DNA from 2 places in the Candidatus Streptomyces philanthi genome. Region 2 is predicted to be linked to the other one. Evidence: riboswitches for the same ligand, from Rfam matches in the RefSeq annotation. Region 2 holds a riboswitch; the other holds the start of a gene.
The links. A riboswitch is a leader RNA that binds a small molecule or an ion and turns the genes downstream of it on or off. The one in region 2 is predicted to bind S-adenosylmethionine.

Region 1 (5,102 bases), on a different contig from region 2:
ACCCTACGACCTGACAGCGGGCGGCGCGGGCGCGCCCGGCAGGCGGGCCACGGCGAGGCACTCTGTCCCGATTGCCCCCATTACGCCATGATCACTTCATGCCGGCGCCCACGCCCTTCCCCCGCCGCTCCGACCCGGCGGCCCCCAGCCGCGCCCGCCGCCCGCTGCGGGCGGTGGCCGCGGTGTTCTGCGGGGTGACGAACGCCCTGATCGCCCTGTGCTGCCTCCTCTTCGTCCTCGGCCCGGCCTCCGGTCTGCCGGTGCACGGGACGGGGGAGGCGCTGCTGGCGGCCCAGAGCGCCTACTTCGAGCGGTGGGGCGTGATCCCGCGCGACCTGTGGGGCGGGTCGGCCGCCGCCCTGCTCACCCCGCTGACCGCGCTGTTCGTGCACGGCAGCTGGCTGCACCTGCTCGGCAACATGCTCTTCCTCCATGTCTTCGGCGGGATGGCCGAGGCACGCATGGGGCGGCTGTCGTTCACCGTGTTCTACCTGGCCACCGGCTATCTCGCACTGCTGGGTTACGCCGCGGCGCACGCCGGCTCCGGCGAAACACTGGTGGGCGCCTCCGGGGCGGTCTCCGCGGTGCTGGGCGCGTTCCTCTACCTCTTCCCCCGGGCCCGGGTGACCAGCGTCTTCCCGTTCCTCTTCTTCCTGCCGCTGCGCTTCCCCGCCTGGGCGGTGCTGCTGTTCTGGTTCGCGCTCCAGTGGCTGGCGGCGCGGCGCGACCCCAGCGGCCCCGGGGTGGCCTACCTCGCCCATGTCGTGGGCTTCACCCTCGGCTTCCTGTACGCCTGGCTGCGCCACCGGAGCGATAGTGTGGAGCCCACCAGGGGGGACGAACAGGCGACCGAGGAAGAGAGCCAGCAGTGATCACGTCGATCGTGCTCATCAAGACCAGCGTGGACCAGATCCCGGAGATCGCCGAGCAGATCGCCGCGCTGGAGGGCGTCAGCGAGGTCTACTCGGTCACCGGCGCCTACGACCTCATCGCGATGGTGCGGGTCGCCCGCCACGACGACCTCGCCGATGTCATCCCCGGCCGGATCAGCAAGATCCCCGGTGTCGCGTCCACCGAGACGCACATCGCCTTCCGCACCTACTCCCAGCACGACCTGGAGGCGGCGTTCGCCATCGGGTTGGACGCCTGAGACCGGGGGCGGGGACGGCCGTCCGTCCCCGCCGCCCGTCCGTCACGCCGCGGTGTCGGGGACGCAACGCCCGTTCTCGGTCCGGTAGTTCCACCGCGCGCCGTCCGTGACGAGTTCCCGCACCGCCCGCAGGAACCGCTCGATGTGCTCGTCGGGCGTCCCGGCGCCGAAGCTGACCCGGACGGCGTTCAGCGACCGCTCGCCGGGGGCGGCGTCCGGCGCGCCGCACTCCCCCGGCTCCTGGGAGCCGCCGCCCAGCAGGGTGCGCACCAGCGGGTGCGCGCAGAACAGGCCGTCGCGGACGCCGATGCCGTACTCCGCCGACAGCGCGGCCGCGAAGTGCGAGCTGTTCCAGCCCTCGACGACGAACGAGAGCACCCCCACCCGCGGCGCGTCGTCGCCGAAGAGGGACAGCACCCGCACCTCGGGCACCTCGGCCAGCCCCTGGCGCACCCGCGCGATCAGTTCCCGCTCGCGGGCTACGAGGGTGTCGAAGCCCGCCTCGGTCAGTGCCCGGCAGGCCGAGGCGATGGCGTGGGCGCCGATGACATTGGGCGAACCGGCCTCGTGCCGGGCCTCGGTGGTGTGCCAGGCGACGTCCACCCCGCCGTCGGCGCGGCGCGCGACGGTCCGGCTGGCGCCGCCGCCGGCCAGGTACGGTGCGGCGTCCCGGAGCCAGTCCGGGCGGCCGGCCAGCACCCCGGAGCCGAACGGCGCGTACAGCTTGTGGCCGGAGAAGGCCACCCAGTCGGCGTCCAGTGCGGTGAGGTCGACGGGGTGGTGCGGGGCCAACTGGGCGGCGTCCACCACGATCCGCGCGCCGTGGGCGTGCGCGGCGGCGGCCAGTTCCCGCACCGGCCACAGCTCACCGGTCACGTTCGACGCGCCGGTCACACAGACCAGGGCGGGGCCGTAGGGCTCGCGCCCGGCGAGCGCCTTCTCCAGGGTGTCCACCGCCTCCTGGGGCGTACGGGGCGCGTCGAGGTAGGTCACCTCGGTGTCGGCGCGCCGCTCCCACGGCAGCAGCGAGGCGTGGTGCTCGGTCTCGAAGACGAACACCCGGGTGCGCGGCGGCAGCACGGCGGCCAGCAGGTTGAGCGAGTCGGTGGTGGAGCGGGTGAAGACCACCTGGTCGCCGGGGCGGCAGCCGAGGAACTCCGCGACGGTGCGGCGGCTGTTCTCGAACAGGTCGGTGGACAGCTGCGAGAGGTGCCCGGCGCCGCGGTGCACACTGCCGTAGTACGGCGCGTAGGCCGCCACGTCGTCCCAGACCCGCTGGAGCGCGGGGGCGCTGGCGGCGTGGTCGAGCGCCGCGTAGCCGATCTCGCCGCCGGTCACCAGCGGGACCAGGACATCGCGTCCCAGGACGGGCAGCGGCGCGCACACGGAGCGGTCGGCGGCAACGGCGGAAACAGGCATGGCGAACTCCCGTGAGAGGCAGGCGAATTCCCCGCGCGGGGCACCGGAAAAGGGCGCGCGATCCCGCGGCGGAAAAGGCAGAAGAAAGAGGTGGAAAAAGACCGGAGAACCGGGGAAGGGGCCGTACGGCCCTATCGCATTCGCTGCGTCACGGAAGAACTCCCTCAAGGACCAGGATCCCTGGCGAGGGATCCGCGCTTGCCGCAGACCTCGCTGCCTGCGGCCCGGTCATCACCCGGGGCACCCCGCCACGGAAGGAGGGTTGCCGGACAGCGGGCCGGGGCCTGTGTCGCTGTCACTCGTGACCTGCCGAGCATCATGCCATACGCCCCTGACGGCGCAAGGCCCGGTCCGGCTGATGAGATCAACCGGACCGGGCCCCGCCCTGGCGCGTGCGGCGCTCAGGCGTTGCTGGCCGCCACCCAGCGCTCCAGCACCCGGCGCGCGGCACCGGAGTCGATGGACTCGGCGGCCCGCTCCATGCCGGCCCGGATCTGCTCGGTCAGCGGCGCGTCCACCGGGTCGAGGGCGACCAGCGCCGCCGCGGAGTTCAGCAGCACCGCCTCGCGCACCGGGCCCCGCTCCCCGTCCAGCAGCCGCCGCGCCACATCGGCGTTGTACGACGCGTCCGCGCCGCGCAGCGCCTCGACCGGCACCAGCGCGATGCCGACGTCCCGCGGGTCGAACGCCTCGGCGCGGACCGTGCCGTCCCGCACGATCCACACCCGCGACGTCGCCGTCGTCGTCAGCTCGTCCAGCCCGTCGTCCCCGCGGAAGACCAGCGCGGACGTCCCGCGCTCGGCCAGCACCCCGGCCAGGATCGGCGCCATCCGGGCGTCGGCGACACCGGTCGCCTGGGCGCCGACCCGCGCCGGGTTGGTGAGCGGGCCGAGCACATTGAACGGGGTACGGACGCCCAGCTCGCTGCGGGCGGTGGCGACGTGCCGCAGCGAGGGGTGGAACTTCACCGCGAAGCAGAAGGTGATCCCGGCCTCCTGCGCCATCTCGGCGACCCGGCGCGGCGGCAGGTCGAGGTTGACGCCCAGCTTCTCCAGCACGTCGGAGGCGCCGCTGGCGGAGGACGCGGCGCGGTTGCCGTGCTTGACGACCTTGGCGCCGGTGCCTGCCACCACGATCGAGGACATCGTGGAGATGTTGACGGTGCGGGCGCCGTCGCCGCCGGTGCCGACGATGTCGACGCTGGGGCCCGGTACGTCGATCAGCCGGGCGTGCGCGTACATCGCCCGGACCATGCCGGAGATCTCCGCGACGCTCTCGCCCTTGGCGCGCAGCGCCACCGCGAAACCGGCGATCTGCACGTCGGTGGCCTCGCCGCGCATGATCCGGTCCATCGCCCAGGCGGTGTCGTCGGCGGTGAGGTCCTGGCCCGTGAGCAGGGTGTTCAGGATGTCCGGCCAGGTGCGGGCCGCCACGCTGCCGCCGCCTTCCGGGGTCACCACGTTCATGGTCCACGCTCCTGGTCGTCTTCGTGTGTGCACTCAAACCCTATCGACCCGCGGGCATGCCGAAGGGCCCTGTCCGGTCGCCGGACAGGGCCCTCGGGTGGCGTTGCCTACCGCCGTGTCTTACACGGCGTGCTGCGGATCAGTGGTGGCCGTGGCCGCTGGTGATCTCCTTGTACTCCTCCGCCGTGGGCTTCGGAATGACGTTGTTCTCGCCGTAGAGGCTCTGCGAGAGCTTGGCACGCAGCTTCTCCGAGCGCTTGATCTTGCGCTTGACGCCGTTCTCGTCGACCTCCGGGCCGAGCTCCAGGGGCGCGGGCTGCTCGTGCTGGGTCAGCGTGTGCAGCTGCTCCTGGCTGAGCGGCTCGTGGACCTCGATGAACTCACCGTGCGGCAGGCGCTTGATGATGCCGGACTCGCGGCCGTGCAGGACCTTGTCCCGGTCGCGGCGCTGGAGACCCAGGCAGATGCGCTTGGTGACGATGAAGGCGATCACCGGGCCGGCGAAGAACGCGATCCGGACGAACCAGGTGATGGCGTTGATCGACAGGTGGAAGTGCGTCGCCCACAGGTCGTTGCCGCCGCCGATCAGCATCACGAAGTACGCGACCAGCCAGGCCACACCGAAGGCGGTGCGGGTCGGGGCGTTGCGCGGGCGGTCCAGGATGTGGTGCTCGCGCTTGTCACCGCGCACCCAGCCCTCGACGAACGGGTAGACCGCGATGGCGAACAGGACCAGCGGGAAGAGGACGATCGGGACGAACACCCCGAAGTTCAGGGTGTGACCCCAGAAGTCCCACTCCCAGCCCGGCATGGCGCGGACCAGACCCTCGGCGAAGCCCATGTACCAGTCGGGCTGGGCGCCCGTGGACACCTGGTCCGGCCGGTAGGGGCCGATCGCCCACACCGGGTTGATGCTCACCAGGGCCGCGATGACCGAGATGACACCGAAGACCAGGAAGAAGAAGCCTCCGGCCTTGGCCATGTACACCGGCAGCAGCGGCATGCCGACGACGTTGTTGTTGGTCTTGCCGGCACCCGGGAACTGCGTGTGCTTGTGGTAGAAGACC
Region 2 (5,102 bases):
GGGTGCGTTGCTCCGGACCGCGCTGGCGCCCGCGACGGACGGCCTGCCTGCCAGGTGGTTCCTTGCCCCACCGGCCTGCGGGCCTCACCGACCCGGTCCTGATCTGTCACTCTCCCCTGGAGAGTGCTAACGCCAATGATTAGCACTCGACCCCCTTGAGTGCAAGCGGCTTCACAGAAGCGTCCTTCAGGGGTGGCGGTCGGGCGACGGGTGGGCGCAAGCGGCTTCGCGGAAGCCTCCTTGAGGAGTGGCGGTCGGGCGACGGGTGGGCGCAAGCGGCTTCGCGGAAGCGTCCCGAGCACGACAGACGCCCCCCGATCCCGCTCACACACCCCGCCCACCCCCGCACGCACGGGAGGCCCGCACCCCCTCGGGGTGCGGGCCTCCTGCACGCTGTCGCCGGTCGGCGCCTCAGCCGGCCACCCGGACCATGTCCGCCTGGGGCCCTTTCTGGCCCTGCGAGATCTCGAACTCGACTCGCTGCCCCTCTTCCAGGGTGCGGTAACCGTCCATCTGGATCGCGCTGTAGTGGACGAATACATCCGCACCACCGTCGACCGCGATGAAGCCGTAGCCCTTCTCCGCGTTGAACCACTTGACGGTGCCCTGAGCCATGCCTAACTCCCCTATTACTGGCCCTTGCGCAGGACCGCACTCCGCGGACCCGGGTCAGACCTCACCCCGCGAATGGCCCGTGGGGTGTGCGCCGGAACGCGTCGACCGCCGCTGAATGTATCTGCCCCACTGCCCAGCGCAACAGGTCAATCGGACGAGAAATCCGGGGGCCGGGGAAGGTGTCATATGCGGCGCACTCCCGTATTCCCGGGCAATTCGGGCCGGGCAATCGCACGCAGGCGCGACAAATAACGCACACATTTCGCGCACAACTCACCGCGATCTTTCCGGCGTTCCACACGCGGGCGGCGAGGATCATGAGGGGAAACCGACGCCATGATATCGCCTTTCACCACGCGGAATCGCCCCGTCCGCTCTTGGGCGGGACGGGGCGATTCCGGCCGAGTGAGGGATTCGGCCATGAAGAAAGAAATTGGCGTGAAGAGAGCGGTGGGAGTGACGGGACGGGCACCGGGGGTGAGGGAAGCCCCCGGTGCCCGGTGGTCAGCAGCCGCCGGCCACGGCGGGAATGATCGACACGCCCGCGCCGTCCGGGACCGGCGTCTCCAGGCCCTGCTCGAAGCGGACGTCGTCGTCGTTGACGTAGACGTTGACGAAGCGGCGCAGCTTCCCGGTGTCGTCCAGGACGCGGGCCGCGATGCCCTGGTGGTTCTTCTCCAGGTCGGCGATCACCTCGGAGAGGGTCGCGCCCTCGGCCGGCACCTCGGCCCGGCCGCCGGTGTAGGTGCGGAGGATGGTGGGGATGCGGACGTTGACGCTCATGGTTCTGCCTTCCTGCGACTGCTGGGACTGAGGGTGGGGACGAGGGATGAGGAGCGACGAGGGTAGGGGTGAGCGGAACCGCGTACCGGGATGCGTACGGGGCGTGGCGTGTATACGGGAGGCCGGGTACGCGCCACCGGGGCACCGCCGCGCACGGGGGCCCTGGGGAGCGTGCCGGGTGTCAGTCCGCCAGGCCGGCGGCGCGGAACGCGTCGAGGCTGGGGCGGATGGTGGCGGTGGGGCCCGTGGTGGGCGCGACGGCGTCCAGCGTCTTGAGGCCGTCACCGGTGTTCAGGACGACGGTGGTCAGGGACGGGTCGAGCAGGCCGTCCTCGATGAGCTTCTTGGTCACGCCGACGGTGACCCCGCCCGCGGTCTCCGCGAAGATCCCCTCCGTACGGGCCAGCAGCTTGATCGCGTCGACGATCTGCGGGTCGGTCACGTCCTCCACCGCGCCGCCCGTACGGCGCGCGATGTCGAGGACGTAGGGGCCGTCGGCGGGGTTGCCGATGGCCAGGGACTTGGCGATGGTGTCCGGCTTCTGCGGGCGGACGACGTCATGCCCGGCCTTGAAGGCGGTGGAGACCGGGGAGCAGCCCTCGGCCTGGGCTCCGAAGATCTTGTACGGCCGGTCCTCGACGAGGCCGAGCGCGATCAGCTCCTTCAGTCCCTTGTCGATCTTGGTGAGCTGGGAGCCCGAGGCGACCGGGACGACGATCTGGTCCGGCAGCCGCCAGCCCAGCTGCTCACAGATCTCGTACGCCAGCGTCTTGGAGCCCTCGCCGTAGTACGGACGGAGGTTGACGTTGACGAAGCCCCAGCCCTCGCCCAGCGGATCGCCGATCAGCTCGGAGCAGAAGCGGTTGACGTCGTCGTAGGTGCCCTCGATGCCGACCAGATCGCCGCCGTAGACCGCGGCCATGACGACCTTTCCGGCCTCCAGGTCGTGCGGGATGAAGACGCACGACCGGAACCCGGCGCGGCGGGCCGCGGCACCGACCGCCCCGGCGAGGTTGCCGGTCGAGGAGCAGGACAGGGTGGTGAAGCCGAAGGCGCGGGCCGCCTCGACGGCGATGGCGACGACGCGGTCCTTGAAGGAGTGGGTGGGGTTGCCGGAGTCGTCCTTGACGTACAGGCCGCCGGTGACGCCCAGTTCGCGGGCGAGGTTGTCGGCCTTGACGAGCTTGGTGAAGCCGGGGTTGAGGTTGGGCTTGCCCGCCACGTCGGCGGGGACGGGCAGCAGCGGGGCGTAGCGCCAGATGTTGTGCGGGCCGGACTCGATCCGTTCGCGCAGCGCCTCGGGGTCGCCGGCCGGGAGGTCGTAGGCGACTTCGAGGGGTCCGAAACAGGAGGCGCAGGCGAAGATCGGGCCGAGGGGGAACCGCTCGCCGCATTCGCGGCACGAGAGGGCCGCGGCGGGACCGAGAGTGACGGCCGGAGTGGTTTCGGTGACGTGCACAGCCATGGAGGCGAGGCCCTTTCTCCTCATCTTCCTCGCGGCGCATCTCGCCACGAGACGGATTTGGCACCTTCCCTAGCCGGGAGCCTCACGCGCGCACTGCGGCTGAGACCGACTGGAGGGTTGCCGGGGCTTCAACGGGCCGTATCCCTCTGCCCCTCTGGATGAGCGGTATGGCACTGGGCGGACCCAGGCTTTTGTGGCGCGACGACCCCGGCATGCGGTGGTCGCCCGCGTTGTTCAAGACTGTAACCGAAGGCTGTGACAGGGGAGACAGCCGTCCGAACCGCGAGATGGATCACACGCCCCGCCGGACGGCGGGCACCGAGGAGTCGTAGACGTGCTGGAAGAGGTGGAGCGCTGGCTGAACAGCCGCTCCTGGTCCGCCGACGACCGGCCGCTGGACCGGTTGCTGGACGCCAAGCGGCAGACCGGCCGGACGGTCAGCGTGGTGCTGCCCGCGCTGGACGAGGAGGCGACGGTCGGCGCGATCGTCGCGGCGATCCGCGGCGGCCTGATAACCGCGGAGACGCCGCTGGTCGACGAGCTGGTGGTGCTGGACTCGGGCTCCACCGACCGGACGGCCGAGGTCGCGGCGGCGGCCGGCGCCCGTGTCGTCCACCGGGACAGCGTGCTGCCCCGGATACCGGCACTGCCCGGCAAGGGCGAGGTGCTGTGGCGTTCCCTCCTCGCGACCAGCGGCGACATCATCTGCTTCGTCGACGCCGATCTGCGCGAGTTCTCGGCCACCTTCGTGTCCGGGATCGTCGGGCCGCTGCTGACCGACCCCGACGTGCAGTTCGTCAAGGCGATGTACGACCGCCCGCTGGAGACGGGCGCGGGCCCGGAGGCCGGCCAGGGCGGCCGGGTCACGGAGCTGGTCGCCCGCCCGCTGCTGAACCTGCACTGGCCGCTGCTCGCCGGCTTCGTCCAGCCGCTCGGCGGCGAGTACGCGGCGCGCCGCTCCCTCCTGGAGCGCCTGCCGTTCCCGGTGGGCTATGGCGTCGAACTGGGCCTTCTGGTGGACGCGCTGCACACCGTCGGCCTCGACGCCCTCGCCCAGGTGGACGTCGGCGTCCGCAAGCACCGCCACCAGGACGGCCAGGCCCTGGGCCGGATGGCCGCCGCCATCTACCGCACCGCCCAACTCCGCCTCGCCCGCGGCCCCTTGGTGCGCCCCCGCCTGACCCAGTTCGACCGCGGCGAGAACGGTTTCGTCCCCCGGACGACGGACGTCGACACCGAGGAACGCCCCCCGATGGCGGACATCCCCGAGTACGCGGAGCGGCGGGCGGCCTGAAGGGGGCGGCGCCGTGTTCCGTACGTTTGCGCGACGCCTCCCCGGGTTAGTCTCGCGGCATGGTCTCCGAGCGCAGTGGTGCCGAGTCCGGTGCCGGGGTTCATGACGACGGGTGTGCCGAGGTGCTCGTCGCGTCCAACCGCGGTCCGGTGTCCTACACGCGGGGCGAGGACGGTGGGCTGACCGCCAAACGGGGCGGTGGGGGGCTGGTGTCGGGGTTGTCGGCGATCGGGCCGGGCACCGACGCGCTGTGGGTGTGCGCGGCGCTCGGTGACGGCGACCGGGAGGCCGTACGGCGTACGGACGGGTCGCTGCCGTCGGACGACACCGGCGGGCAGCGGGTGCGGATGCTGGACATCCCGGAGACGGTGCACGCCGCGGCCTACAACGGCATCGCCAACTCCGTGCTCTGGTTCGTCCACCACATGCTCTACCAGACGCCGCTCGAACCGGTCTTCGACGACGCCTTCCGTGCGCAGTGGGCGGCGTACGAGGAGTACAACGCGGCGTTCACCGAGGCGCTGGCCGCGGCGGCGGCGCCCGGCGCCGCGGTGCTGGTGCAGGACTACCACCTGGCGCTGGTCCCGGGGCTGCTGCGCGCGCGGCGGCCCGACCTGCGGATCGCGCACTTCTCGCACACACCGTGGGCGCCGGCGGAGTACTTCGCGATGCTCCCCGACGGCATCCAGCGCCGGCTGCTGCTGGGCATCCTCGGCGCCGACCGGGCGAACTTCCTCACCCGCAGGTGGGCCCGTGCGTTCCTGGACTGCTGTGCCCGGGTGCTGGGCGAGGACGCCGTCGCCTACCGGGAGGGCGAAACGGCGCCCGGCACCGTCACCACCCAGCAGGACGGCGGGCCGCGCCTGACCCTGACGGGCGTGCACGGCCTGGGTGCCGACGCGGAGTTCCTGCGGGAGCGGGCGCACCGCCCGGACGTGGACGAGC

Region 1: it holds a riboswitch for S-adenosylmethionine, as region 2 does, so the genes downstream of both, AC51EU_RS14600 (aminotransferase class V-fold PLP-dependent enzyme) here and thrC (threonine synthase) in region 2, are expected to answer to the same signal.

The regions. Positions count from the first base shown of each region.
Region 1 covers NZ_JCANQV010000101.1:3,348-8,449, forward strand. The annotation lists gene AC51EU_RS14590 (rhomboid family intramembrane serine protease) at 195-872, shown strand; gene AC51EU_RS14595 (Lrp/AsnC family transcriptional regulator) at 869-1,150, shown strand; gene AC51EU_RS14600 (aminotransferase class V-fold PLP-dependent enzyme) at 1,193-2,569, opposite strand; SAM riboswitch class IV at 2,759-2,876, opposite strand; gene trpD (anthranilate phosphoribosyltransferase) at 2,971-4,035, opposite strand; gene qcrB (cytochrome bc1 complex cytochrome b subunit) at 4,175-5,102, opposite strand, start outside.
Region 2 covers NZ_JCANQV010000129.1:7,229-12,330, reverse strand. The annotation lists gene AC51EU_RS16755 (cold-shock protein) at 412-615, opposite strand; gene AC51EU_RS16750 (MoaD/ThiS family protein) at 1,120-1,398, opposite strand; gene thrC (threonine synthase) at 1,580-2,863, opposite strand; SAM riboswitch class I at 2,881-3,028, opposite strand; gene AC51EU_RS16740 (glucosyl-3-phosphoglycerate synthase) at 3,198-4,157, shown strand; gene AC51EU_RS16735 (alpha,alpha-trehalose-phosphate synthase (UDP-forming)) at 4,217-5,102, shown strand, end outside.